DNA from 3 places in the Vibrio sp. 1401 genome. Region 2 is predicted to be linked to each of the others. Evidence: predicted binding sites of a transcription regulator. Region 2 holds the regulator's gene; each other region holds the start of a gene.
What was found. Region 2 encodes CRP, which controls carbon source genes, mostly activating them, when cyclic AMP is high. Its sites were predicted from a motif close to TGTGANNNNNNTCACA; they were not measured.
Positions count from the first base shown of each region.

Region 1: the regulator CRP is predicted to act here: its motif matches at 7,785-7,800, upstream of R7Z77_RS08830 (glycogen/starch/alpha-glucan phosphorylase).
Region 3: the regulator CRP is predicted to act here: its motif matches at 6,449-6,464, upstream of gltB (glutamate synthase large subunit).

Region 1 covers NZ_JAWOWF010000012.1:82,166-92,482, reverse strand. Annotated here, with positions in the region: gene mtgA (monofunctional biosynthetic peptidoglycan transglycosylase) at 1-157, opposite strand, end outside; gene glgB (1,4-alpha-glucan branching protein GlgB) at 294-2,486, opposite strand; gene malQ (4-alpha-glucanotransferase) at 2,770-4,950, opposite strand; gene R7Z77_RS08830 (glycogen/starch/alpha-glucan phosphorylase) at 5,068-7,521, opposite strand; gene malT (HTH-type transcriptional regulator MalT) at 8,256-10,317, shown strand, end outside.
Region 2 covers NZ_JAWOWF010000041.1:28,060-38,376, reverse strand. Annotated here, with positions in the region: gene kefB (glutathione-regulated potassium-efflux system protein KefB) at 1-858, opposite strand, end outside; gene kefG (glutathione-regulated potassium-efflux system ancillary protein KefG) at 842-1,435, opposite strand; gene R7Z77_RS18285 (ABC transporter ATP-binding protein) at 1,645-3,564, shown strand; gene R7Z77_RS18280 (TIGR02444 family protein) at 3,561-4,049, shown strand; gene R7Z77_RS18275 (hydrolase) at 4,137-5,144, shown strand; gene R7Z77_RS18270 (YheU family protein) at 5,178-5,390, shown strand; gene R7Z77_RS18265 (phosphoribulokinase) at 5,516-6,385, shown strand; gene crp (cAMP-activated global transcriptional regulator CRP) at 6,626-7,258, shown strand; gene R7Z77_RS18255 (DUF1338 domain-containing protein) at 7,395-8,186, opposite strand; gene astD (succinylglutamate-semialdehyde dehydrogenase) at 8,435-9,892, opposite strand; gene astA (arginine N-succinyltransferase) at 9,921-10,317, opposite strand, start outside.
Region 3 covers NZ_JAWOWF010000005.1:92,228-102,544, forward strand. Annotated here, with positions in the region: gene R7Z77_RS04505 (glutamate synthase subunit beta) at 173-1,642, opposite strand; gene gltB (glutamate synthase large subunit) at 1,642-6,192, opposite strand; gene R7Z77_RS04515 (TIGR01212 family radical SAM protein) at 6,744-7,703, shown strand; gene R7Z77_RS04520 (GGDEF domain-containing protein) at 7,739-9,484, shown strand; gene arcB (aerobic respiration two-component sensor histidine kinase ArcB) at 9,722-10,317, shown strand, end outside.

The DNA of each region.
Region 1 (10,317 bases), on a different contig from region 2:
GACTCTCTTCAGGAAATCCTTCAGGAGGAGAAATCATGCGGCTGATCTTCCATCCCCAAATTGGTGGATCGATGTATTTCACTATGCCAACGAGCATCACTGGTAAAAGCAAAAGCACCAATAAGATATTGAACAGAAGGGATTTAATCTTTCTCAAAGTCCGACCTAGCCTGATTTAACAAAACAATATGATGCAAGTATAGAGTATGCAGTCTGTTTATCGTTAGTGAAAACTTGGTCAAAAAAAGCCCGATTTACAATGTAAAACGGGCTTAGAATTTGATTAGACTAAATTATTTGTGCAGCTTGTAGAACACGGTTGAAAGTGGAGGCAAACGAAGCTCAAGTGATTGAGGCAGTGATTCACTTTCAACTTTTTCCGTTTTCACACTGGTCAGCACTTTAAAATCGCTGCCGCCGTATTTGCTGTCGTCTGTATTCAGTAGCAGTTCGTATTGACCTGCATTTGGAACGCCTAAACGGAAACGCTCGTGCGGTACGGGCGTAAAGTTGGTGATGATCAGAATACGCTCACCTTCTTTACTAATACGCTCGTGCGCTAGGATGCTCGCATCCGCTTCGTCTTGTAGACGCCACTCAAAACCAGCAGGAACACAATCTTGATCGTGCATCGCCGCTTCATTTCGGTACAAGTGGTTCAAATCTCGCATCAGCTTTTGAACGCCTTGATGACGCTCGTATTCTAGCAAGAACCATTGCAACTGATCATCGTGGTTCCACTCCGCCGTTTGGCCGATTTCCGCGCCCATGAAGTTCAGCTTTTTGCCCGGTTGACCATACATATAACCGTAGTATGCTCGTAGGTTTGCGGTTTGCTGCCATTCATCGCCCGGCATCTTGTTGTGAATAGAGCCTTTGCCGTACACCACCTCGTCGTGAGAGAGAGACAAGACGTAGTTCTCGCTGTGCGCATAAACTAGCGGAAATGTGATGGTATTGTGGTGGTATTTGCGGTGAACAGGATCTTCTTTGATGTATGAAAGACTGTCGTGCATCCACCCCATATTCCACTTGAAGCCAAAGCCTAAACCACCCATAAAGGTTGGCGCAGACACACCCGGAAACGCCGTTGACTCTTCCGCAATCGTCATCGCATTCGGGAAGTACTTGTACACTTCTTCGTTCATCCATTTTAAGGTTGCGATTGCGTCGTAGTTTTCGTTGCCACCATCAACGTTCGGGACCCACTGATCGTGGCTACGTGAATAATCGAGATAGAGCATCGACGCGACGGCGTCCACGCGAATGCCATCAATATGGAATTGTTCAAACCAGTACAGCGCATTCGAGACAAGGAAGCGACGTACATGTTCACGGCCTAAATCGTAAATGTAGGAGTTCCAATCTTGGTGCCAACCGCGACGAGGATCTGGATCATGGAACAGAGGCGTACCATCAAAGTTCGCTAAACCATGATCATCCGATGGGAAGTGCGCAGGAACCCAATCCAGCACTACACCGATACCAGCTTGGTGACACGTATCCACGAAGAATTTGAAATCATCAGGTGAGCCAAAACGGCTAGTTGGTGCAAACAAGCCAACAGGTTGATAGCCCCATGAACCATAGAATGGATGCTCAGACACAGGCATCAGCTCAACGTGGGTGTAGCCCATATCCACAAGGTATGGCACCAACTGCTCCGCGAGTTCGCGGTAGTTCAGGAAATCACCTTTCTCGTCGCGCTTCCATGATCCAGCATGCAGCTCGTAAAACGATAACGCTTCATCACGCTTTTGTGTCACTGCGCGATTTTGCCATTTCGCATCTTGCCATTGGTAACGCTTGTGATCGTAAGTAATGGATGCGAACGATGGGTATTGCTCAGAGTAGAAACCCCAAGGGTCTTGTTTGTGTGGCAGCCCTTCCCCATTTGGCCCTTTGAGCTCAAATTTGTACTGAACGCCTTCTTCTAAGCCAGGAATGAATAGGCCCCAGATACCGTAGTCTAGGCGTTGCATTGGATGACGACGGCCATCCCATTGGTTGAAGCAACCCACAAGGCTAACAGCAGATGCATGTGGTGCATAAACAAGGAAACGCACACCAGAGATGTTTTCACCGCCACGTTCTAGCGTGACAAAGTGTGCGCCCATGTAGTGATACATGTCTTTTGGCGTATGCAGATGCTCGTACTCTTGGTAGATATTGTGGTACTGGTACGGGTCATCAATAATTTGTTCAACACCATTCCAATCGACCGCTAAACGGTAGTGGGTCAGGTGTAAATCGCGTTGCTCTTTTAAGATGAAACCGCTGTCGCCATCACGCTCAAGCGCCACACGAGGTTCACCATTAACAAGCAGTTCAACCTTGTTTGCGCCCGGCATCCAAACTCTCAGCGAAGCTTCGTCGTCAATGAAAGGACCCAGCGCCGCAAATGGATCTGAGTAAGCCGCCTCAGCAAGCAGTTCGTATGCGCGTTCGTGTTGTTTCTTTATTTTCTTGGTTTTGGTGGTTTTCAAATCTTTCTCCCTAGAGCCAACATCCTTTTCAAGACCAGAGATCTGAATCAAACATCGGTTTCTCCACAGCCAACGTTGTGAACTCACAAAAAGACTCCGCTTCTCACGTTCGTTGCGTAAACGGCGTCAAAATACAAAAATGCCCGCTATTGTCGCGGGCATAATAACGGTACTTCATCCTAACGGATTGTGTTTTAGGAATGAGTGACCTAGACGGAACTTTCGTACCTCTGAGCTAACAAAATTGGTAATCAGCTCGTCCATCTACGTCACTCTAGGCATCTTACTTACTCGCCTGTGCGCGAACTTCAGTAAGGCGTTTAGAAATACGATTCACATCTTCACGGCTGAAGATTTCATCTAGGTTCATCGACAATTTACGACGCCAGTTTGGATACTCATCCACCGTACCAGGAATATTGACAGGTTGATCCATTTCTAGCCAGTCTTCAAGCTGAACGCTAAGCAGTGCAGAGTCACCCGCGGCTACGTGCAGTTGCAGCGCTTCGCTTAGGTATGAATCCATTGGCACGTACTGAGCATCATGACCAATGCCTTCTGGCAGATAGCCATGCCAGCGAACACTGTCTAGAATGCCTTGTTTGCACTTCAAGCGGTCAGCGAATAGGCCTTCCAACTGCTGCTCATCAGGGTACAGACCAATCTCACGCCCCATCTTCAAGTCATCACAGTGCCAGAAACCGCGTAGTGTTGGCATATCGTGCGTACACAGCGCAGCCATAGACTGCTCAGCGTAGTGCTTCGGAGAAATAAAACCGCCGTCGTCTTTTGATGTTTCGAAGAAGAAGACTTTGTACGAATGCACACCCGCATCACGAAGGATATCAACGATTTCATCAGGTACAGTACCCAAGTCTTCACCGATTACAGAACACTGATGACGGTGAGATTCCAACGCTAGGATTGCTAGCATGTCTTCAACTGGGTAGTACAGGTATGCGCCTTCTGTCGCTTTCTCGCCTTTTGGAATCCACCAAAGGCGAAGCAGGCCAAGTACGTGGTCGATACGCAATGCACCACAATGCTTCATGTTAGCACGTAGCAATTTGATGTAAGCGTCGTAGCCAGTCGCTTCTAAAACCTGAGGGTTAAGCGGAGGCAGACCCCAGTTTTGGCCTAGTGGACCAAGTACATCTGGTGGTGCACCGATGCTTGCATCCAATACTAGCGCGCCTTCATCAGCCCATGTTTCACTACCAGAATCAGCAACACCAACCGCAAGGTCACGGTATAAACCCACAGCCATGCCTTTTTCTTCGGCTAGCGCTTGCGCTTCTTTGATTTGATCGTCTGCGATCCATTGCAGGTACATGTACAAGTGAACACGATCTTGGTTGTCCTTAATGTACTTCTGAGTACCAGCTGCGTCGAATGTGCGGTATTTCTCAGGGAATACAGGCCAACCCCACATGTTTGCATCTTCTGCATGTAAATCAGCATGAAGTGCATCGAATGCAGCTTGATGTAGCAAGCTGTCGCCGCCTTTTTCAACAAAGTCCAAGAAGGCACGAGCGCGATCGGTGTTCTTGTCTAAATGGCGAGCTTTAAACTCACTGAATAGCAGCGGAAGAACGCTCATTTTTAGTTGCGAAACTTCGGTGTAATTCACCCAATGAGAGTCTCGCGCTTTTTGTAAACGTTGTTGGAACTCTGCGCTACCAACACGCTGTTGTGCTTCTGCACTTAGCGCGAATTCAGGTACAGAGCTTACGTCGATGTACATGATGTTCAACCAACGACGAGAAGACGGGCTGTATGGGCTTGCCCCTTCTGGATTCGCAGGGAACAGCGAGTGAATAGGGTTCAAGCCAATGAAGTCACCGCCACGAGAGGCAATATCACTCACCAGTTGTTTTAGGTCGCCAAAATCACCTATGCCCCAGTTATGCTGAGTACGCAGTGTGTAAAGCTGGATACTAGGACCCCATAGCTTTTTGTGTTGGTTTAGATCGTCTTGTTTGAAACACGCTTTCGGCGTAATGATCAATGACATCTCGTAAGGTGTTTTACGACGCTTACGACTGATGATCAGTTTGTGATAACCCCAAGCCAAGTTCTTTGGCAATGCAAACACTAGAGGGCCACCCTCAGCACGCTCATCACGAACAATTTGGGACTGAAGATAGCCTTCAAGTACCTCTCCTTGTTCTGTTTCTAAACGCCAGCTGAATTCACTCTCACGAGCACTCGTACCTAGGTTTAGTTCCACTTCGACTGGTTCGCCGTCGCGTAAAACAAGAACAGGGGCTAGTACGTCTTTTTTATGTTTCTTTTCAGCAGAAGCCAGTAGCTTTTCATCACTGCTAGTATCGTAGCCAAGCGAAGCGAGCAAGCGGCGTAGCGTCTCCTCAGACACTTTAGCCTCATCTCCCCAAGCACTGACATAGCTATCAGCCAATCTCGCCATTTCCGCGACTTTCTTTAATGCTGTTTGTTCTTTCATCGCTTTCTCCGAAGGTAATACCAACACCTTCCATGTAGGGTTTTATTGTTATCAATAACTTCTTTTGGAAAATGACCAAAGGTAGCGCTTGGCTACCTTGGTCTTAACTAGGTTCTATTAGCGTTTCACCGCTTCAAGTTTCCAGATATTGTTCACGTAGTCTCGGATTGAGCGGTCTGACGTGAACTTGCCAACAAGGGCGGTATTAAGAATGGCCTTCTTCGCCCAGCCAGCTTGATCTTTATATTGTTCGCTCATGTCTTCGTGCGCTTTCACGTAAGATGCAAAGTCCGCAAGACATAAGTACGGGTCACCGCCGTCTAGTAGGCTGTCGTATGTGGCACGCAGTAAGCCCGGTTGACCTGGAGTGAATTCTTCACCCAGTAGTAGGTCCATGGACGCTTTGAGTAAGTGATCCGCATTGTAGTAATCAAATGGGTTATAACCTTGAGCTTTCAGCGCTTTCACACCTTCAACATCTAGACCGAAGATATAGATGTTCTCATCGCCTACTTCCTCACGAATCTCAACGTTTGCACCATCCATTGTACCGATAGTTAGCGCACCGTTTAGCGCCATCTTCATGTTACCTGTACCTGATGCTTCTTTACCCGCTAGCGAGATTTGTTGAGAAACGTCAGCCGCAGGGATAATGATTTCAGCCATGCTCACGCGGTAGTCAGGGATGAATACCACTTTCAGCTTGTTACCGATGCGAGGATCGTTGTTCACCTTGTCTGCAATCTTGTTGATTGCGAAGATGATTTCTTTCGCTAGGTGGTAACCCGGTGCTGCTTTTGCTGCGAAGAACACAACGCGTGGCGTACACTCAAAACCTGGTTCATTAAGAATACGGTGGTACAGAGACAGTACGTGTAGCAAGTCTAGATGCTGACGTTTGTACTCGTGCAGACGCTTGATTTGAACATCGAAGATTGCATTAGTATCGAGCTCGATACCCATGTTCTCTTTCACCCAAGTTGCTAGGCGTTCTTTGTTCTCTTTCTTCACTGCCATGAATTCTTTTTGGAATGTCGCGTCAGTAGCGTACTTCGCAATACCTTCAAGTTGCTCTAGTTTCGCTGGCCATTCTGGGCCGACTTTCTCAGTGATAAGCTGAGACAGACCTGGGTTACAGAACTTCAACCAGCGACGTGGCGTAATACCGTTCGTTACGTTGTGTAGACGTGTCGGGTACATTTCGTGGAACTCTGGGAATAGGTCTTTCTTAACCAATTCAGAGTGAAGTGCTGCTACACCGTTTACTGCGTAAGAGCCGATTACACATAGGTTTGCCATGCGAACCATGCGGTGGAAACCTTCTTCGATGATAGAAAGCTTCTGTTGTTTCGCGACATCACCCGGCCACATTGCACGTACGTCTTGTAGGAAGCGGTGGTTGATCTCGTAAATGATCTCCATGTGACGTGGTAGCAGGTGCTGGATTAGCGACTCTGGCCATGTCTCTAGTGCTTCTGGAAGTAGCGTGTGGTTGGTGTACGCAAATGTCTTAGAGCTGATTTCCCAAGCCGCTTCCCAAGTTAAACCTTTTTCATCCATCAGGATGCGCATTAGTTCAGGAATCGCAATCGTTGGGTGCGTATCGTTAAGCTGGATAGTCTCTTGCTTAGGTAGATCCGCTAGCGAGTAGCCTGCTGCTTCGTGGCGACGTAGGATGTCACGTACAGACGCTGCTGAGTGGAAGTACTGCTGCATCAGACGCAGTGTTTTACCTTTCTCGTGGTTGTCGTTCGGGTAAAGCACTTTAGTGATGTTACCTGCGTCGATCAGTGCGTGCTGAGCTTCGAAGTAATCACCATTGTTAAAGCTTGCTAGTGAGAATGGTGCAATCGCCTGACATTCCCAAAGACGTAGCGGGTAAACCGTGTCTGATTCGTAACCCACAATTGGAAGATCCCAAGGCATTGCTCTTACTGTCATGCCTGGTACCCATTTGCGAACTTCTTTACCGTTCTCGTTAATCACTTCAACGTGACCGTAGAAACCGATCTCTTGCGCAAGTTCTGGACGCGCAATTTCCCAAGGGTAGCCTTCTACACCGCGCCAAGCGTCAGGTGCTTCTTGCTGGCGACCATCTTTGAATGACTGTTTAAATAGACCGTATTCGTAATGTAAACCATAGCCGACAGTTGGGAATTCTTGTGCCGCACATGAATCCATGAAACACGCAGCCAGACGACCAAGGCCACCGTTACCCAATGATGGGTCGCGCTCTTCTTCTAGCAGATCAGTTAGGTTGTAACCCAGTTCAGCCATTGCTTCTGTTACTTGTTCATACAGACCCATGCTGATTAGGTTGTTACCCGTCAAACGACCGATAAGGAATTCTAGCGAAAGGTAGTTAACGCTCTTCGCACTTTTAATGCGTGGATCTTCTTCTGTCGCAAGCAAATCTAGAGTAGTAAATTCAGCCAGAGCATGCCCCATTGCTAGGTACCATGCGCGGCTGTCTGCGTTTTCAATCGTATGAGCGTAAGTTACAGATAAGTGTTTCTTTACGCTTTCTTGGAACGACTTCTTGTCAAATTGTTTTTGTTGAGTAGGTTTCATTACGAAATTCTCACGTCTTTTGGTAATTCATCTGCCATACATCGTGCATTTACCTCTGTGAATAAACATCCTCCTAATTCTCATCCTTTGAAGGAGGAGGGCTGAGGGCGTAGAGGGGGTACCATTGCTAGGTTAGTGATCCAAATCTCAACAAAGTGAACTTTGCACCAGTTCTTAGTGATTTTGATCACAATGGAATGTGAGAAAGGTTAAAACCCGTTCATGACGCTTTTTATAGTCCACTCATCTGATGATGTGAAAATTGTAATATCGGTCACATTAACTCGGTCAGCGTAGAAGAACTTTTCGTAATCTATGTGCAACGCGATCTTAACGCTAACGAAACAAACGACATTTAAGTGACGACAATCACAAATAAAGGGCGTAGTTGATGGTAAATCCATCAACCCTTGAGAATTAGGAAGTGGATCAAAGTAACGAACATTTCTGATGTCGTAACATCCCTCTCAGCTCACAGGATTGTACGCTTTTTATACAAACTAGAATTAGGCGATGTGAGTTATTTCTAGTTTTCGCTAGCTTTTATATCTAAGTGACCGTATGGAATGGTTTTTCAGACGGACACAAGCCCCAATAGTAGCGACATTATCCGGTATTCAAACAGTGTTTTTGATGCTGATGACATCATTCAGTAAGACGGCTTTCAAGGGGGCTTTACTAGAATGATCACGTTGCTGTCATTTGGGTATACATAAATAAGGACATAACTACTAATGTGGATTCCATCTAAGCTTACTCGACCAGGACGCCTGCACAATGCCATCGTGCGCCCACGAGTGTTGGACTTACTACAGCAAGCGCCTTACTACAAATTGGTTTTATTCCGATCCCCAGCAGGTTACGGAAAAACAACAATGGCAGCGCAGTGGCTATCCGATAAGCCAAACGTCGGTTGGTACAGCATTGATGACAGCGATAACGACGGCTTTCGCTTTGTAAACTATCTGCTTCAAGCATTAAACAAAGCCACCAACTTCAGTTGCGCTAACGCACAAAAACTGGCGGAAAAACGTCAGATCTCGTCTTTACGCTCCCTATTTAGCGAAGTATTCGCTGAAATGGCTGACTTTCATCAAGAGTGCTACGTGGTGCTTGATGACTACCATTTAATCACGAATGATGAAATCCATGAATCCATGCGTTTCTTCTTAAAGCACATGCCAGACAACCTCACCGTTGTGGTAACCAGTCGTGCAGCGCCGCCTCTGGGCACTGCAAACTTACGTGTTCGTGATTTAATGATCGAAATCGGCAACGAGATGTTGGCGTTTGATACCGAAGAAACCACTCGCTTCTTTAACCAGCGTATCGCCGATGGTATTGATGAAGACATGGCGAACAGCCTAAGAACCTATGTTGAAGGTTGGCCATCGGCGATGCAGTTGATCGCATTACAAGCCCAACATCAAAACCGCACATTGGCACAAACTGTAGAGTCGGTATCGCAGTTCAATCACGCGCACTTGTGGGATTACTTGGTCGAAGAAGTGTTTGACTTACTCGATCACGAAACTCGTCACTTTTTAATGCAAGTATCCGTGCTTGACCACTTCAATGATGAGTTAGTGTTTGCCCTTACCCAACGCGAAGACGCACTGGGAATGATTGAATCGCTTAACCGTTACGGCTTATTTATTTACCCGCTCGAAGGGGAACAGAACTGGTTCCGGTTCCATAACTTATTTGGCGAGTTTTTATCTCATGAGCGCCAAGCTCGTATTCCTCAGCAAGAAAAAGATCTCCACCGCAATGCTGCTATCGCTTGGTTACAACAAAAAGCACCACACCAAGCGATTCATCATGCACAAAAATCGAATGATAAGGACTTAGTGGTAGAGATCCTAAACGAATTCGGCTGGAAGATGTTTAACCAAGGCGAACTCAGCACACTGGAAAGCTCAATTAACAAGTTGGACGATGATCTGTTGTTCAGCCACCCAAAACTTACGATGCTCCGAGCATGGTTGGCTCAAAGTCAGCATCGTTATAACCAAGTGGGCCACCTGCTTGAAGAAGCGGAAGAGGAACACAAAAAGCGTAACATTGCGTTAGATATTCATTATCAAGGTCAAGCAAACGCGTTGCTTGCTCAAGTGGCTATCAACAGTAACCAGCCAGAAAAAGCTCTCGAATTAGCGGAGTTAGCGCTTAGCCAACTTGATAACACAATTTACCGTAGCCGAATTGTGGCGACTTCGGTTGTTGGTGAAGTTAACCACGTGCTAGGTAAACTAGACCGTGCTTTGCCAATGATGCAACAAACTGAAAAGCTAGCTCGTCAGTATCAGGTATACCACCAAGCGTTATGGGCAATATTGCAGCAAAGCGAGATTTTAATTGCACAAGGTTACGTGCAAGCGGCCTTTGAACTACAAGATTCCGCATTCCGTCTGATTGAAGATCAGCAGCTTCAGCATGTTCCTCTTCATGAATTTTTGCTGCGTATTCGCGCGCAAGTACTTTGGTGCTGGAACCGACTTGATGAAGCGGAAGAATGCGCGTACAAAGGTCTGCAAATTCTCGAAAACCATTCACCAAGCAAGCACTTACATAGCTATTCGATGTTGGCGCGTATTGCGATTGGACGCGGTGAATTAGACAAAGCCGGTAAATTCATTGAGCATATACAGCACTTGATGAAACAGTCGACTTATCACGTAGATTGGACTGCAAACGCTTCACTATCGTTGATTCTATTTTGGCAAGCGCGCGGGAATACCGATGCAATGCAAGAATGGCTCAACACTGCGGTTCATCCTGAATCGGCATGCAACC
Region 2 (10,317 bases):
TAACCCCAAGTTTACCGCCATGCCCACCGCAATAAAGAATAACCCCAACAACAGACCTTTAAATGGCTCGATCGCGATTTCCAGCTCATGGCGATACTCACTCTCTGCCAGCAAAACGCCTGCTAAAAAAGTCCCCAATGCCATCGAAAGGCCGAGCTTTTGCATCACGACCGAAATGCCAAGCACGACTAAAAGTGCAGCAACGGTAAAGAGCTCACGAACGCCGCTCATCACGACAAAACGAAATAGCGGACGTAGTAAAAAGTGACCTCCAATCAACAGTGCTACCACACTGCCTAAAATAGTGAAGACATCCAACCAACTTCCACCACTATGCCCGCCTGCTAGCAAGGGCAACATCGCCAGCATCGGGATCACTGCAATATCTTGAAAGAGCAGCACCGCAAAACCAGATTGCCCCGTTTCGGTACCATTAAGCCCTTGCTCTTCAATGACTTTAAGCGCAATCGCCGTCGAGGACAGCGCCAACCCCATCCCGATCACTAAACTCACTTGCATGCTTACGCCAAACATACTGACGACACTACCAATCACGGCGGTCGTGACCACAACCTGCGCACCGCCTAAACCTAAAATCGGCCCTCGCATCTGCCACAATTTTTTAGGGTTTAATTCCAGCCCTATCAAAAACAGTAACAACACAACCCCAAGCTCGGCAAAATGCAAAATGGCATCAACGTCGCTAATTAAGCCAAGCCCCCATGGGCCAATCAACACACCAGCGAGTAAATAACCTAAAACCGAGCCAAGCCCAAGGCGCTGAGCAATCGGCACCGCAATAACCGCAGCCGAAAGAAAGACCACACTGCTTTGAAGAAACTCACTGGTGATCGCCATACTGACCTCCTCGATCTGCCGCTTGCCAGTTTTCAAGTGGGTTACTCAGCCATCCACGGTATAACTCGGCATGTTCGTAGCGTTCAATATCCGAAACATTTCTTGACCAATACAACACCAGAGGTTCAATCCAGTGCATTTGGCATAGGGCTGCCGTCAGTTCAAACGGTTGCAAGATTTGCTCAAGTTGGTATTTGTTGTACCCCTTCGCGCTGAAGGCTTCTTCTTTACCACCTGTTGTAATGACACTGCGCCAGTATTTTCCTTCTAGCGCCGCACCTCCGCCAAACGCAAAGCCTTTACCTAACACTCGGTCTAGCCACTCTTTTAATAGGGCTGGACATGAATACATATAAAGTGGGTGGTGAAATACAATCACATCGTGAGCGAGCAACAACTCATGTTCGTAATTCACATCAATAAAGAAATCGGGGTAAACACCGTAAAGATCGTGCACAGTGACGTGATCAAGCGACTGAGCTTTTTTTATCATCACTTGATTGGCAATCGAGTTATGTGGCTCTGGATGAGCATAAATGACCAGAACTTTTGGGAGAATAGACGGTGCAACAGCCAAATGGTCGTCCTTGTGGTTATTTTTATCCGTTATCAAATTGTTATACTTTTTTGTACAGCATAATGCAATTAAAGCGAATCAATCGACTTTTCCGGTCAATACCCCTACTATTCACCGCTAGATATATACCCAAGTGGCTTTAAAAACGATTGAAACCACTTCGCTATGTAACCAAGCAACGCGCACTGCGCAAAGTGAATGAAAACTTTATGATTACCTTCTCTGATATTCAGTTACTGCGTGGCGGTAAACCTCTTTTAGACCAAGCTTCTGCGACTATTCACCCTGGCGATAAAGTCGGTCTTGTGGGCAAAAACGGCTGCGGTAAATCAACGCTGTTTGCCCTACTGAAAGATGAACTGTCAATTGATGCAGGCTCATTTAGCCAACCTCAACATTGGGAGTTGGCCTGGGTCGCACAGGAAACACCTGCGCTAGAGCGCACTGCACTGGAATACGTCATTGATGGTGATCGCGAATACCGCGCTCTCGAAAAGCAGTTAGCTGAAGCAGAAACACAAGACAACGGAACCCTAGTTGCCGAGATACACGGTAAAATTGAAACCATTGGTGGTTACAGCATTCGCGCTCGCGCGGCAGAACTGCTCGATGGTTTAGGGTTCAGCCAAGAGCAAATGAGTTGGAGTTTGACCCAATTCTCGGGTGGTTGGCGTATGCGTCTTAACTTGGCTCAAGCGCTATTGTGTCGTTCTGATCTACTGCTACTCGACGAACCAACCAACCACTTGGATTTGGACGCGGTAATGTGGTTAGAGCGTTGGCTACAAAACTACCCTGGCACGCTGATTCTGATCTCGCACGACCGTGACTTCCTTGATCCAATTGTTGGTCGCATCATTCACATCGAGAATCAGCAGCTGAACGAATACACGGGTAACTACTCGTCATTCGAAAACCAACGCGCACAAAAGATGGTGCTGCAACAAGCGATGTTTGAAAAGCAACAGAAGCAGATGTCGCACATGCAAAGCTACATCGACCGCTTCCGTTACAAAGCATCAAAAGCACGCCAAGCCCAAAGCCGTATCAAAGCTTTGGAGCGCATGGAAAAAGTACTGCCAGCTCAATTCGATAACCCATTTAGCTTTCAATTCCGTGAGCCAGCTGCGCTGCCAAACCCAATCATGATGATGGATGAAGTATCTGCAGGTTACGGTGACAACCTCATCTTAGAGAAGATCCGCTTGAACTTGGTTCCTGGCAGTCGTATTGGTCTACTCGGCCGTAATGGTGCGGGTAAATCGACCTTAATCAAGTTGCTCTCTGGTGAACTTAACGCGCAAGGTGGTGACCTAACTTACTCACAAGGCGTGAAAATTGGTTACTTCGCTCAGCACCAGTTAGAAACGCTTCATCCTGAAGAAACGCCGCTGCAACACATGATGCAAATCGCACCCGATCAAACCGAACAGCAGCTACGTGATTACCTAGGTAGCTTTGGCTTCCAAGGTGACAAAGCACTAGAAAAAGTTGCGCCGTTTTCTGGTGGCGAAAAAGCCCGTTTGGTATTGGCTTTAATTGTGTGGCAAAAGCCAAACCTGTTGCTACTTGATGAACCGACCAACCACTTAGACTTGGACATGCGCCAAGCATTGACGATGGCACTGCAAACATTCGAAGGTGCGATGGTGATTGTTTCGCACGACCGCTATTTACTGCGCGCTACGACCGATGACTTGTATTTAGTGCATGATAGACAAGTTGCTCCGTTCGACGGTGACTTAAATGACTATTACAAATGGTTAACCGAACAACAAAGAGCGGAACGCAAAGAAGCGCAGGCCGCGCAGCCAAGCAAAGATACGGCCAACAGCGCAGCTGCGAAGAAAGAGCAAAAACGTCGCGATGCAGAGTTTCGAAAACAGACAGCGCCAATTCGCAAAACGCTGACACAACTAGAAAATAAAATGGATAAGTTAGGTGCTGCACTGGCCGAAGCTGAAGAACAATTGGCGGACAACTCACTGTATGCGGCCGAAAATAAAGCTAAACTTAACCAAGTGCTGGCACTTCAAGCTTCTAGTAAGGCTGAGCTCGAAGAAATTGAAATGGAATGGATGTCTGCTCAAGAAACGTTGGAGCAGATGGAGCTAGAGTTTAATCAATGAGTAATCAACACGCTGAATACACACTCACCCTAGAACACCTTTGGCAGTTTAGTCTGCAGTTTTATGGTGTGCGAGAAGTGAAAGAGGCGTGCTTATCATTGCAAAACAACTACCACGGTAACGTGAACCTACTCCTGCTGCTCAGATGGCTCGATGAGCAGCAACTCATTTTCCAAGAAAAAGACTGGCCCTTGGTGCAAGACTGTCTAGGTAGAAGCGAAACTTTACTTCACTCCTTTCGCGACCTTCGTCGCCACCTTAAGTCTCAAGTCAATGACGCTTTGTATCGTGAGACCTTGCAGTTTGAGCTGCAACTAGAAAAGCAGCAACAAGCGGATTTGGTGGACTGCATTAACTCACTTACACTACTCAAAAATGATGGTGACCCACTGACGTTGAGATACTGTCGTCAACTCGGTGGGGAGCATTTGCAGCAAGCCTTTGCTATTCCGGTGCCAAACATTCAACCACCAAAACGCCCATAAATCTGTAGAATACCTATAATCTTTATAAAGGATTATATTAATAAGTTCTTCAACGGACACCGAAGGACCGCATAAGAGCAGTTAGGTATGACACAATTTTTCGCAGCCGCCGGGATCAAAAACCCGCATCTCCAAACACTTTTGCCGCGTTTTATTCGCAAAAAAGCGTTATTTACGCCGATTTGGCAAACCCTCGATACATCCGATGGCGACTTTCTCGATCTCGCGTGGAGCGAGAACCCAACCCAAGAGCCTGCACAAAAAAAGCCGATTTTTGTTTTATTTCATGGATTAGAGGGGTGCTTCTATAGCCCTTATGCCAATGGGTTAATGAATGCATTTGCTCAATCTGGATGGCTGTCGGTGATGATGCATTTTCGTGGCTGCAGCGGTAAACCAAACAAAAAAGCACGAGCTTACCACTCGGGTGAAGTGACGGATGCTCGTTACTTCCTAGAGCACCTTGAACAACGTTTTCCTGATAATCCCAAAGTTGCAGTTGGTATTTCTCTTGGCGGTAACATGTTGGCGAATTATTTAGCCCAATATAAAGACCACCCTATTTTGAATGCAGCGACTATTATCTCAGCGCCTTTAGACCTAGCGGCGTGTGCAAACCGTATAGAACAAGGCTTTTCAAAAGTGTATCGCCGTTATCTGCTTTCTTCACTGAAACGTAACGCGTTACAAAAGCATCATCTACTGCATGGCGAGCTTGCGCTGTCCTACAACTCAATAAAACGTGTCACACGATTGTATGAATTCGATGATTTGATTACCGCACCATTGCATGGCTTCAAAGACGCACAAGATTATTACGACCAATGCTCTGGCTTAAGTAAACTACAGCAAATCACGCTACCCACACTGATCATCCATGCCAAAGACGATCCGTTCATGACCGACGATGTGATCCCGAAGTTTGTTCTGCCAGATAACATTGATTACCGTCTCTTTGAACACGGTGGCCATGTTGGCTTCCTGACAGGAACGGCGTTAAAACCTAAGTTTTGGTTGGAGGAAGCGCTGCCCGCGTATTACGAAAGTATCGCCGCAGATTACCTTTCTGCTGTATCCAAGCAACGAACGCAGTAAACTAGCCGCTCATCATAAAAGTTAGAGGTATTTATGATCATTCCATGGCAAGACATTGCGCCGGAAACATTGGAAAACTTAATTCGTGAATTCGTCTTACGCGAAGGAACGGATTACGGAACCGTCGAGGTTTCTTTGCAAGACAAAATTGATCAAGTCAAAGCTCAATTGGAAAAAGGTGAAGCGGTTATCGTGTTCTCTGAGCTACACGAAACCGTCGATATTCAACATAAAACAAAATTTTAGACCCTTCACATTTTACCGTATCCCACTCGATGACAAGGTATTGTTACGTGCTATAGTGGGATATCGACCGTGCAGTAGTAACTCTACTGCACATTACAGGTAAGTAATTTTCGACAAGGTTTGTCATGTCAGCTAAACACCCAATTATTGCGGTTACTGGTTCGTCCGGTGCCGGCACGACCACTACATCTGAAGCCTTCCGTAAAATGTTCAATATGATGAACGTTAAACCCGCATGGGTTGAAGGCGATAGCTTCCATCGCTTTACTCGCCCAGAGATGGACATCGAAATCCGCAAAGCCCGCGAGCAAGGTCGACACATTAGCTACTTTGGCCCACAAGCTAATGACTTCCCGGGATTAGAAGAGTTTTTCCGTAAGTTCGGGCATGACGGCACTGGCAGCGTGCGCCGTTATCTGCACACGTTTGACGAAGCGGTTCCCTACAATCAAATGCCAGGCACGTTTACACCGTGGCAAGACTTACCCGAAAACAGCGACGTGCTGTTTTATGAAGGGTTACATGGTGGCGTGGTCGATGGCGATGTTAATGTTGCTCAACATGTGGATTTCTTAATTGGCATGGTGCCGATTGTGAACTTAGAGTGGATCCAAAAATTCGTACGTGACACTCGCGATCGCGGCCATTCGCGTGAAGCGGTAATGGACTCAATCGTGCGATCCATGGACGATTACCTCAACTATATCACTCCGCAGTTTTCTCGTACTCACATCAACTTCCAGCGCGTACCGACCGTTGATACTTCCAACCCACTTAATGCAAAAGGCATCCCTAGTTTGGATGAGAGTTTTGTGGTGATTCGCCTACGCGGTATCAAGAATGTCGACTTCCCATATCTGCTGGCCATGATTGATGGCTCATTCATGTCACGCCACAACACGATTGTCGTACCCGGCGGTAAGATGAGCTTTGCAATGGAGCTCATAGTTCGGCCTATCCTACAACAGCTCATCGAAACAGGGAAAATTGGCTAAAAACCTGCCTGCGAAGATGTTTACTTTTCATACCGTGATCATGTGCACAGTTTTGCTTACAAAATCTCAATCATGGCACGATTAAAATCAAGAAATCGTTTTCGAAAAAGGATACTATTTCTTACCGAAACACAAGAGAGCTTGCAGCATATAAAAAGTGCTCTTATTCTAGTAGGCCTAATTCAGGCTTAGCTAAAATATGGATAGCGCAAGCGTACCCTGCAGAGGAAGTGAGATATTATGGTTCTAGGTAAACCTCAAACCGACCCAACATTAGAGTGGTTTCTTTCACACTGTCATATTCATAAGTACCCTTCAAAGAGCACGCTAATTCACGCGGGCGAAAAGGCAGAAACTTTGTACTACATCGTTAAAGGTTCTGTTGCGGTTCTTATCAAAGACGAAGAAGGTAAGGAGATGATCCTTTCTTACCTAAACCAAGGAGACTTTATTGGTGAACTTGGTCTATTCGAGGAAGACCAAGAGCGCACAGCTTGGGTTCGTGCTAAATCTCCTTGTGAAGTTGCTGAAATTTCTTTCAAGAAGTTCCGTCAGCTTATCCAAGTAAACCCAGACATCCTAATGCGTCTTTCTGCGCAGATGGCTCGTCGTCTTCAAGTAACTAGCCAAAAAGTGGGTGACCTGGCGTTCCTAGACGTAACTGGTCGTATCGCTCAGACGCTTCTGAACCTTGCAAAACAACCAGACGCAATGACTCACCCAGACGGCATGCAAATCAAGATCACTCGTCAAGAAATCGGTCAAATTGTTGGCTGTTCTCGTGAGACAGTAGGTCGTATCTTGAAGATGCTAGAAGAGCAGAACCTAATCTCTGCTCACGGTAAAACCATCGTGGTTTACGGTACTCGTTAATCTCGAACTAGAGTGACACGAACAAAATTATAAAAGCCACCAATGGCAACATTGGTGGCTTTTTATTTACTCATGACCAAATGAGATAGGGTGCAGCGAACACTAATGAGTAAGCTTAACAGGTTAACCCTAAAACTTAGCCATTCGTACTTTCAAAGATTTTGTCAGCTGAAGCGGCCACGAAACCTGGGTACAAATCACCATTTTCCATCGGATAGCGCTTAGCAAATTCATAAAACCCGCCAGGGATAATTTCAGTGCCTTCGCTAAAACGAACCGCTACTTTATCTGCCATGGTCGATGACTGCTCTAGCAACACCTCAGGAGTGCCCTTCACTTCACCACCATTTTCATTAATGGTAAACCCAGCGGTACGCAGATGATCGTTTACCTGCTTCACTTCTTCATATTCATTGAGCTGGTTAACGCTCACCGTGAAGTGGTTTGCTCCGTAACCATGCGCCGCAAGCCAAGATGCGTACTCACTTTCTTTAGCCAACGTTTGGTAATCAGCAAAGCTTAAATCCCACAAGCGTCCACCATGTAAGAATGCGCTATCTTTCAGCTTGTCAGCATCGATTTGTGCCACCAAATTTTTCACAATCTCTTGTAGCTCAGGCGAGCACTCTTCAACTTTTAGCTCACTAATAAATACTTTAGGTTGCTTCGGATCTGGGTGCTCATAGTGCTTAGCAACCAGCTTTTTGCTTTCGAAAATGTAATCACCACACGCCTTGTAACCAATAGCTACAAATGGCTTAGCTAGAGTTTCAATACCAAGAGGCGCGATATTGAAGGTACGTAAAGCTATATGATCATTAATCAGAGGCTCATCTTCTTGAAGCAGCTGATGCACTTTAGCAGCCGAAGGGCAAAGACGTTGAATGTAATCTTGCCATAGCGATTCAAATAACACATCGGGCGTCATAACGACTCCTTGTTACGAGATGTAGAGTTTAAAGGTAAGCGGAAGTTGGCTGCTCGTTCACAACAAAAGTTGTCCAGAATAATGAACGAGCAACCATCAACCTGTGACGGTAAATGCCAGTCAGTCAACACGCTTTTCCGAGTCTTTGCTCACTTTTCGTGTTCTGCCAACGATCACTACAACCCATACCTAAATGATGCGCCGGCAAGGTGAGCCGCAATGCATAGTTGCGACTCTATTATTAAAACTTATAGCGCTACACCTGGACTCAATGTTGCAGGCAAGACAGTTTCTTGACCTTCCATTGATGCCATTGGGTACGCACAGTAATCTGCTGCGTAGTAAGCGCTTGGGCGCAAGTTACCCGACGCCCCCGGACCACCAAATGGCGCATCACCGCTTGCCCCAGTAAGCTGGCGGTTACGGTTCACGATTCCTGCACGAATGTGGTCAACGAAGTATTCCCATTCTTGGTCGTCGGTTGAAACCAAACCAGCAGATAAGCCAAAGCGCGTATCGTTTGCTAGCGCCACGGCTTTGTCTAATCCTTCGTAGCGCACCACTTGCAGAAGTGGGCCGAAGTACTCTTCATCTGGTAACTCAGCAATGTTCGTTACATCAATGATGCCTGGAGAAACAAACGCCGCCTCTCCTGCTTTCGCTTCAATCAAGCTTTCACCGCCAAGAGACTGTAGATTAGCTTGTGCATCAAGAATAAACTTGGCTGCCGCGACCGAAATTTGCGGTCCCATAAATGGCGCAGGTTCTGCAAATGGTTGGTCTACGCGAATATTGCGTGTCGCTTCAACGAGTTTGGTGATAAGCGCATCGCCTTTTTCACCCAATGGCACATACAAACGACGAGCACACGTACAACGCTGCCCAGCACTGATAAACGCTGACTGGATGATGGTGTAAACCGTGGCATCCAAATCACCATATTTATCAGAGATCACCATCGGGTTATTACCACCCATTTCTAGTGCGAGCATCTTGCCCGGTTGACCCGCAAATTGACGGTGTAATACATGCCCCGTATTTGCGCTACCCGTAAACAGTACGCCATCGATGCCTTTTGCGTCAGCGAGCGCGATACCAGTTTCTTTCGCGCCTTGAACAAGGTTAATCACGCCTTTCGGCAGACCGGCTTCTTCCCATAGCTTCATTGCCAATTCACCCGTCCATGGCGTTTGCTCAGACGGTTTGAAGACTACCGTGTTACCAGCCAGTAGCGCAGGCACAATGTGACCATTTGGTAGGTGGCCTGGGAAGTTGTAAGGACCAAACACCGCCATCACGCCCAATGGGCGGTGGCGCAATACGATTTGGTTGCCTGCTGCTTCACGGCTCGCCTCACCAGTGCGGTCATGATAAGCGCGAATCGAAATGGCAATTTTACCTGCCATTGCCGCTGCTTCAGTGCGCGTTTCCCAAATTGGCTTACCAGTTTCTTTGGCAATGAGTTCGGCGATTTTTTCGCTGTTCTCTTTTACTTTCTCCGCAAAAGCCAACACGATTGCCTCACGCTCTGAAAATGGGCGCTTTTTCCAGTCAATAAACGCTTCACGCGCTGCAGATACCGCCTGGTTCACCTGCTCTGCCGTTGCACCTTTGCCTTGCCAGATCACTTCTTGGTTGTACGGCGACAGAGACGTAAATGCTTCACCCTGACCTTGTACCCATTCACCTGCAATCCAATGTGTCATTGTTTCTATCCTTAAATTCTGTCGTCTGTTACTGCGGAAGAAGGCGAACGAAATCCCCTTCTTCAACCGAAAGTGCATCCGCAACGTCTGGTGCGATCATTACGCTCTGTGTCTCTGCGTCATACGCCGCCTTAGTGACTGTCGCACGGAAGTTCTCGAAAGATGAATTACACATCAAGAAGTCTTGTGTGCTGGAATGTTCAGAGATTTTGACTTGCGCGCGGAATGAATGACGTACCGACTCAATATTACGCAGATCACACTCAACCGTTGGGCCACCATCGAAGATGTCGACGTAGCCTCGGTTGGTAAAACCTTCACGCTCAAGCAGCTTCAGCGCTGGACGCGTGTTGTCATGTACTTGACCAATCACGGCTTGCGCTTCTGGGCTGAGCAGATTGATGTAAATAGGCAGTTTCGGCATC
Region 3 (10,317 bases), on a different contig from region 2:
AATTGATTGTTACAAAAAAGTAACATTTGATTCTGTGGGAGATAAAAAAGACCAGCATAAAATGCTGGTCAAAATAGAAAGATTGGAAGGAATTGTTTTCTTTCTTCACCGATAGCCATCGATATTGCTGATGGCTATTAGGCAATTGAAAGAGAGAAGCATGACTGCTTCGTTAAGCAGAAAGCATCAGTGAATCTGCTTTTGCTTCTAGGTTTGTGCCACCCATTAGGTAATCATCGATAGCACGGGCACATTCGCGGCCTTCATTGATACAACGAACCACCAAAGATTGGCCTGTTCGCATATCACCAGCAGCAAATACGCCTTCTTGGTTAGTAGCAAAATCTTGAGTTGCTACGTTACCGCGATCGTCTAGTGCGATATCCAGTTGAGCAAGTACGCCTGTTGGTTCAGGGTGTAGGAAGCCCATCGCTAGAAATGCCATATCACATGGAATCACACGCTCGCTGCCTTCTACTTCTTTGAAGCTTGGGCGCTCGCCTGGTTTTGCATCTTGCCAAACGATATCAGCAAGACGAAGGCCTGTGACTTCACCTTTGTCATTTCCGATGAACTCTTTGGTCAGGATGTTCCAGTGACGATCGACACCTTCTTCATGAGAGGTCGAAGTACGTAGGATCATTGGGTATTGAGGCCAAGGCATATTGGCTGGGCGCTTCTCTGGTGGAATCGGCATGATTTCCACTTGAGTTACGCTTGCTGCGCCGTGACGGTTTGACGTACCTACACAGTCTGAACCGGTATCGCCACCACCAATGACAACCACATGTTTACCTTTTGCGTGAATCTCTTCCGTTTTCAGGTCCATGTTATTGGCGCGACGGTTGTTTTGACCTAGGAATTCCATCGCGAAGTGAACGCCTTTGAGCTCACGACCCGGAACGGGCAAATCACGTGGAACCGTTGAGCCACCGGTTAGTAGAACCACATCGAACTCTTGACGCAATTGTTGAGCATTTACATCAACACCGACGTGTTGGTTTACTTTAAACTCAATGCCAGCTTCTGCCATTAGATTGATCTTGCGATCAATGACTTCCATGCTCAGTTTAAAGTCTGGGATACCAAAACGTAGTAGACCGCCCACTTTCTCGTCTCGCTCGAATACCGTCACAGTATGACCTGCGCTGTTTAGCTGCTCAGCAGCTGCAAGGCCAGCAGGACCTGAACCAATGATCGCAACGGTTTTGCCAGTGCGAGAGCGTGGTGTTTTTGGTTTGGCGTACCCTTCACGATACGCCGTTTCTACGATGGTTTTTTCGATATTACAGATAGTGATTGGGTCTTGGTTGATACCAAGAACACAAGCACTTTCACATGGAGCAGGGCAAACACGACCAGTAAACTCTGGGAAGTTGTTCGTCGAGCTTAGGATGTTCCAAGCTTCTTCCCAGCTATCACGATAAACCGCGTCGTTAAATTCTGGGATGATGTTACCGATAGGGCAGCCGTTATGACAAAACGGCACGCCACAATCCATACAACGAGAAGCTTGAGTATTGATCTTGTCACCAAACTCCTCGTTCAGAACGAACTCTTTGTTGTTCTTGATGCGTTCAGCTGGGTCAATCTTCTGTGGTAGTTCACGACCATGCTCTAAAAATCCAGTAGGCTTACCCATTATACGGCCTCCACTTGAGTTTCGTTTCCTTGAGACAGTGCTTCAGCTTTGCGTTTTTGAAGAACCGCTTTATAGTCACGCGGCATTACCTTAGCCATAGAGGCTAGGCTAGCTTCAAAATTGTCTAGGAAAGACTGAGCGACTTCACTTCCTGTGAATTGAACATGCTTAGTTAGCATGTCGAGTAATAGATCTCTGTCTTCTTGCTCGATTGGATCTAGGTCTACTAGCTCTGGGTTCAGTTTCGACTCAAAGTCACCTGATTTATCCCATACGTATGCCACGCCGCCACTCATACCTGCGGCAAAGTTACGACCTGTTGAACCTAGGATAATTGCTGCACCGCCCGTCATGTATTCACAACCGTGGTCACCGACGCCTTCTACTACTACTTTCGCGCCTGAGTTACGAACACAGAAACGTTCACCAGCCATACCGCGAATGAAAGACTCACCCGAAGTTGCACCGTAGAAACACACGTTACCAACCACGATGTTGTCTTCCGCGACAATACTTGATTTTGCATCTGGGTAAAGTACTAAGGTACCGCCAGATAAGCCTTTACCCCAGTAGTCGTTCGCGTCGCCTTCCACTTCGAACTTCACGCCCTTAGCTAGGAATGCACCGAATGACTGGCCCGCAGAACCTTTGAACTTCACGTTCATTGGCTGAGGTAGACCCGCATCTTTGTACACTTTCGAGATTTCGTTCGACAACATGGTACCTGCAGAGCGGTCCGTGTTGACGATAGGGAACTCGGCATTCACCGCTTCGCCTTTCTCTAGTGCAGGAATCGCTGCTTGAATCAGCTTACGGTCTAGCACTTCTTCTAGGTTGTGGTTCTGTTGAGCTTGGTTGAATACACCATCAGCTTCACGTGGTTGCTCAACGTGGAGAACAGGAGACAGATCTAGGTTCTTGTATTTCCAGTGAGAAATGTCTTGGCGGATCTTCAGTTTCTGACCTTGACCGACCATTTCATCGATAGTGCGGAAGCCAAGCTCAGCCATGATTTCACGTAGACCTTGTGCCATGTATTGGAAGAAGGTAACGACGTCTTCTACGCGGCCATCAAAGCGCTCGCGAAGCGTCTTGTTCTGAGTCGCGATACCAACAGGACAAGTGTTCTTATGACACTTACGCATCATGATACAACCTTCAACCACTAATGCTGCGGTTGCTACGCCCCATTCTTCTGCACCAAGTAGTGTTGCCACTGCAAGGTCGCGAGGTGTCTTCATCTGACCATCTGCTTGAACCACGATACGGTTACGTAGACCGTTCTTCAGTAGCGTTTGGTGCGTTTCTGCCAAGCCAAGTTCCCAAGGAAGACCGGTATGGCGGATTGAAGACATTGGTGATGCACCTGTACCGCCGTCGAAACCTGCGATTAGTACAACGTCCGCTTTCGCTTTCGCTACACCAGAAGCGATCGTACCTACGCCTGCTTCTGATACCAGCTTCACGTTTACACGGCCTGCGCGGTTCGCGTTCTTCAAGTCGTAGATAAGCTGAGCCAAATCTTCGATTGAGTAGATATCGTGGTGTGGTGGTGGAGAGATAAGGCCAACGCCCGGAGTCGAGTGACGCGTTGCACCGATCCAGTCATCTACTTTATCGCCTGGTAGCTGACCACCTTCACCTGGCTTCGCACCTTGAGCCATTTTGATTTGCAGCTCTTCAGCGTTAGTTAGGTAGTAAGAGGTTACGCCGAAACGACCTGAAGCCACCTGCTTGATTGCAGAGCGTTCCCAATCGCCGTTCTCTTTGCGCTCGAAACGCATTGGGTCTTCACCACCTTCACCAGAGTTCGATTTCGCGCCAAGACGGTTCATCGCAACAGCTAGTGTGGAGTGTGCTTCGTAAGAAATAGAACCGAATGACATTGCACCGGTCGCGAAGCGTTTCACGATGCTTTCAATTGGCTCGACTTCGTCGATAGAGATAGAACCAGCTGGGTTCTTAATGAACTCAAGTTGGCTACGTAGGGTTACCGCGTTGTCACCTTGCTTATCTACAGCAGTCGCGTATTGCTTGAACTGATCGTAGTTCTTGTTGCGCGTAGACTCTTGCAGTAGAGAAATGGTTTCTGGGTTGAATAGGTGCTTCTCACCACGCTGTTTCCATTGGTAAACACCACCAACATCCAGCATTTGAATTGGGATTTCGCGTTGTGGGTAACCGATGCGGTGACGGATCAGCACTTCTTTGGCGATATCATCAAGGGTAAGACCTTGGATACGAGAAACCGTACCTGTGAAGTATTTGTCGACCACTGACTTGTGGATACCCAACGCTTCGAAGATTTGTGCGCCGTGGTAAGACTGTAGCGTCGAGATACCCATCTTCGAGAAGATCTTCAGAAGACCGCCATTGATCGCTTTACGGTAGTTGTTGAACAGATCACGAGGGTTCGCTTCTGGATCCAACTTCTTCGTACGTTGAAGTTCAATGATGGTTTCAATCACTAGGTAAGGGTTAACCGCATTCGCACCGTAACCAAGTAGCGTTGCAAAGTGGTGCGTTTCACGCGCGTCACCAGTTTCAACCACGATGTCACACTTCGCACGTAGACCTTTACGGATCAAGTGGTGGTGCACTGCGCCAACTGCCAGCATTGCTGGGATCGCCGCGTGGTTTGAATTCACTGCGCGGTCAGTGAGTAGGATGATTGAGTAACCATCGATAACCGCGTCTTCTGCGTATTGGCAGATACGTTTTAATGCACGCTCAAGTTTGCCTTGATCTTCACTAGCTTGGAATACGATATCCAACGTTTTCGCTTGTAGGTGCTCGTTATCGATCGCACGTAGTTTTTCAAGCTCTGAGTTCGCCAGAACCGGCGATTCTAATTCGACTTTCTGACAGTGAAGTGGTGTTTCAGTCAGAAGGTTTTGGTCTTTACCCAAGTAAGTGTTCAGCGACATAACCATACGCTCACGGATCGGGTCGATCGGTGGGTTGGTTACCTGTGCGAACAGCTGCTTGAAGTAGTTAGAAAGATGTTGAGACTGATGAGATAGAACCGCAAGAGGCCAGTCGGCACCCATTGCTGATAATGGCTCTTTCGCGTCATTCGCCATTGGAACGATGATTTCGTTCACTTCTTCAGTGCTTACGCCAAACGCTTGTTGGCGGTGTAGAAGGTGTTCTGGCTTAGGTTGGCTGAACTGGTTGCTCGCATCTGGCAGCTTCTTCAAGCTCAGTAGGTTTTCTTCTACCCATTTCTCGTAAGGCTGTGCCGTTGCGATGGTGTCTTTCACTTCTTCATCGGAGATGATGCGACCTTGCTCTAGGTCTGCAACGAAGATACGACCCGGTTGTAGACGACCACGGAACTCTACGTTCTCTGGTTCAATATCCACAACACCAGATTCAGATGCCATCACTAGGAAGTTATCTTTGGTCACTGTGTAGCGAGAAGGGCGCAAACCGTTACGGTCTAGTGTCGCACCAACTTGAACACCATCAGTAAAACATACTGAAGCAGGACCATCCCATGGTTCCATGATGTTCGCGTGGTACTGATAGAACGCGCGACGTTTAGGATCCATGTTTTTGTTTTCTTGCCATGCTTCCGGGATCATCATCATCAATGCGTGTGGCAGGCTGCGACCAGAAAGAACTAGGAGCTCAAGTGCCATATCGAAGTTAGATGAATCCGAGCTGCCTTCCTGACAGATTGGAAGAAGCATGTCGATTTCAGCCTGAGTAAACAGGTCTGATTCTAGGATTGCTTCACGGGCTTTCATCCAGTTCAAGTTACCGCGAACTGTATTGATTTCGCCGTTGTGGGCAATGTAACGGAAAGGCTGTGCAAGACGCCATTTCGGGAAGGTGTTGGTAGAGAAACGAGAGTGTACCAGTGCCAGTGCAGTCACCATGGTCGGGTTTTGCAGATCGAGGAAGTACTGAGGTACTTGCTCGGTCGTTAACTGACCTTTGTACACCAATGTCTTGTAAGACATGGAGTTAATGTAGAAGTCGTCACCAATGTTCGAAACGCTTTCTAGGCAAACACGTACTGTGTAGTTACGAAGCACGTACAGTTTGCGTTCTAGTTCTTCAGGTGTGATGCCAGGGCCACCAGAGATAAACACATGCTCAAACTGAGGCTCTGTGCTTAGTGGGTCTGCACCAATCATTGAGTTATCGGTTGGCAATACGCGGTAGCCGATAACTTCAAGATCTAGACGTTGTGCGTTACGTTCTAGAATGTCACGGCATTGCTCGCGTTTGTATTCGTCTTTCGGGAAAAGAACGACACCAACACCATACTTTTCAAACGAAGGCAGTTTAATGCCTAGCTTAACGGCTTCTTCTAATAGGAATTCATGAGGTTTTTGTAGCAAGATACCCGCACCATCACCGCTGCATGGGTCACAACCTTGACCACCACGGTGTTCCATGCGAGCCAGCATATCCAATGCTTGAGTCACTACTTCATGAGATTTACGGTTTTTAAGGTGAGCAACAAAACCGATACCACAAGCGTCATGCTCCAGTTCCGGAGTGTACAGACCCTGTGGATTTTGCTCTCTATCTACCATAGATACATCCTTCCAGTTCAATGTCGACGCAAAAGTACCGGGCAGCAAATACTACCTAGACTATTGATTACGTCTTGTCCTTTATATTTATTATCGCCACCGATCTAGGTTGACCGGTCTTGATTCCTTTCCGTATCTCGCAGGAAAAGTTTTGCGAGAAAAACAATCCTTGGTGGTATCCCTTTATTTATTATCACTATCTAGTGATTTATATAGGTAGGAGTGGGATAACACCGACAAATCCCGCAGTGTGCTTTGTAATAAAAGTCACAAAAATAACGGGGTTGTGTAAGTATCCTACAATTTTGTCACTTCAGAATGCAATGAAAAACTCGGCGTTGTGACCCAATTTTTTCGTTTAATTATGCATTTTTAGTTTAACATTTACGCAACATGAACGATTTTTGTCTTTAATTATGCAAGTTTATTGATTTTGACCCGCATGATGGGTGTTTGAATTGATTAATATTGTGTGTTTTTTCTTGCAGGGATGTAATTTATTTACACAGATCGTAGTGAGATTGATTACGATTTATTGTTGGTGAGAATTTATGCAGTTACATGAGTTGGTCAATACAATCGGCCAAGATCTTCAGCGTCGATACGGTGAAAAGGTTCATAAGTTAACATTGCACGGTGGATTTAGTTGCCCTAACCGCGATGGCACGATTGGGCGGGGAGGATGTACATTTTGCAATGTGGCTTCGTTTGCAGATGAAGAAGTCCAGATAAAAAGCATTCACGAACAGTTAAAAGATCGCGCAGGTGAAATTCACAGAGCGAAGAAATATCTCGCTTATTTTCAGGCCTACACCAGTACCTATGCCGAGGTACAAGTTCTCAAAAACATGTATGAGGAAGCACTAAAGGCTGCAGACATGGTTGGTCTTTGTGTGGGGACGCGTCCTGATTGCGTCCCTGATGCGGTATTGGATTTACTGTCGGGCTATGTACAGCAAGGTTATGAAATTTGGCTAGAACTAGGTCTTCAAACCGCCAACAATGACACCCTAAAACGTATCAATCGTGGTCATGACTTTGAGTGTTATGCCGAAATCACTAAGCGTGCTCGAACACTCGGAATCAAGGTTTGTACTCACTTAATTGTGGGTTTACCCAAAGAAACCCGCGCCGAAAATATTGAAACGCTGCAAAAAGTGTTGGCCGTGGGAACGGATGGCATCAAGTTACATGGCTTGCATATTGTCGAAGGTAGCACCATGGCGAAAGCTTGGCGTGCTGGAAAGCTAGAAGCCCCTGAATTAGAAGAATATGTTGCGATCGCCAGTGAAATGATTCGTATGACACCACCAGATGTGATTTATCATCGCGTTTCATCAGCAGCCAGGAGGCCCACGTTATTATCGCCTCTGTGGTGTGAAAACCGTTGGCTAGCGATGACGGAAATTGGTCGAGATCTCAGTGCTCATGGTGCTCAAGGGAGTCTTACGGGGAATACCTTTATCTATACTAAACCGGAATTAATAGCAGATCGCTCAATAAATAACTGATATATTTTAACCAGTGTTCTTTGAAGGTTTAAACGATGGATCAGTTACTCAATTGGCTTTGGGGTGGTCAAGGCGGTTATGGCTATGTCGTCTTGTTGTTAATCGCAGGCGTGTGCGCGTTAGCACTGATCTATTTGCACTTTCAGACGTCACTTAAGCAACTAGTAACGGATTCTCCCTATCCAGTCATAGTGGTGGACACTAGCCATGCTCAGCTCTTGCTATCTAACCAGGCTGCGATGCAGTTATTAGGCATTCGCTCTTTGGGAACGGGGTATTTGTATCCTGCTTTATTCGATATTCATGAGCTTGAGCAGTTTCTCGAGCGCTTCTCTAGTCGTCATTTTCGTCAGCAGGCTTTTGACTGGCGACTATCTGATAGTGAATCTATTAAAGTGGAGCTGTCAGGCAGAAAGAGTTTATTGCGCAATCATCGAGTTTGGATTCTTTATGCTCAGCCATATCAAGCCACTCACCAAGAGCAGCAACAAGAACTTGCCCAATTAATCATCGCACGTTCGGCATTAGACTCACTTTCAGAGCTAATTTGTACCCAAGACCGCCAAGGCAATCTGTTAACGACCAATCGAGCATTTGATCAATTCTGGCAAGGGCGAAGGGAAGAAGCTTGCGCATCCAAGGCCTTGGGTGAGATGACCAGAAAGAGCGAACGTAAATGGACAACGGATCCACAAGGTCGAAGTTGCTTATTGGAAGTCAATCAAAACTCTCTTGTTTCGCCGAGTGGTGAGCTTATCGGTACGCTGTCTATTAGTCATGACGTGACTGAATGGCACAAGATGCAACAGAATCTGCGAGATGAAATGGAGCGTCGCAAAGATACAGAGGTGGTGCTAGCGCAAAGAGATACTATCTTACAAACGATTCTGGATGCCAGTCCGGACTCTATTGGTATTTTCAATGAGAACATGGTCTATCAAGCGTGTAATCAGCCTTTTGTTAAGGCGTTAGGCATTTCAAAAATTTCTGATTTGATAGGTAAGCGCCTCCAAGACGTGATTCCTAAAGAGATGTACGCGCGCTTAGCAGACAGTGACTTAGAAGCATTACGCCAGTTAGAGCCAGTTCGATACATAGATAAAGTCGTGAGTAGTGATGGTAAAAGTACGTGGTTTGATGTGGTGAAATCGCCTTTTAAAGATAAAGCATCAGGAACGAATGGTGTGCTGATCATGGCGCGTGATATTTCTGAGCGTTATCTTGCAGAACAAAAGTTGGAAAAAGCCAACCTAGAGTTAGAAAAATTGAGCTTTATGGATAGCTTAACTCAAGTATCGAACCGACGCCGTTTCGACGAACAACTGCAGGTATTGTGGTACCACCATGCTAGAGAAAAGCTGCCGCTCACCATCATGTTATGTGACATCGACTTTTTCAAAGATTACAACGACTGCTACGGTCACCAACAAGGTGATGAAGCGTTAGTCAGTGTCGCTACCGTGTTTACACAAGTCATCAATCGTTCTTCGGATTGTGTTGCGCGTTATGGTGGCGAGGAGTTTGGTTTTATATTGCCGAATACCACCACGGAAGGTGCGCGCAACGTAGCGCAGCGTATTCATGAGAAAATTCTACAGCTTGATATGGAACACGACAGTTCAGAAGCATCTGAACGCCTTACCGTCAGTATCGGTCTGGTCTCTTACATTCCTCAGCATGGTGATGAACCCGAAATGGGCATCGCTATGGCTGACAGTGCGTTATATCAAGCTAAAGCTGATGGACGTAATCGCACCTGTATTCACCCCAGTTCTTGCTAACGCTTTGTGACCGCTTGCTCTAAGTTGATAGCTGATTGTTTAAATCACCGTATTAAACACGTTAAACTTACAGAAGCCTGTGCGCTCGTTGGTTTATCTTTCTATCTCGTGTCACAAGCGCAGATCGCACCGTGTGTTTTTCACTAATCAAACAGACCTAAATTGCGTTAGGTCGAGTGCATTTACCTGTTTTTCATCATCGAATGGCGCTATCTAGCCACCACCATGGAGTAGTTAATGAAACCCATGAAAAATCTCGCCCAGTATTATGTCGACTTGCTAGTCAAACTGGGGATTGTTCGCTTCTCTATTTTGCTAGCCCTTGCGCTGGTGGCATTAGCTGTTGTGGTGCAGGTAGGGATTACTTTAGCTCTTAAAGGGCGAGTAGATGATATCGACATTGTCCGTTCGGTGTTTTTTGGTCTATTGATCACCCCTTGGGCGGTTTACTTCCTCTCTGTGGTTGTCGATCAACTAGAAGAGTCTCGCCAGCGTTTAACTAAGCTGGTGTCCAAACTGAAGGACATGCGTTCGCGAGATCAAGAGCTGAATTACCAACTTCAACAAAACATTGAAAAGCTTAACCAAGAAATTGAAGAGCGTATTAAAGCGGAAGAAGCACGTGAAGAGGCGATGCAAGACCTCGAAAATGAGGTGTTCCAACGCGAACGTACTCAATTAGAGTTGGCAGAACGTACCGCATTACTGCGTTCATTTATTGATGCCTCACCAGACTTAATTTACTACCGCAATGCGGATGGTGTTTTCTCTGGCTGTAACCGCGCGATGGAAGAGCTAACGGGCAAGAAAGAGCACCAGTTAGTCGGATTAAG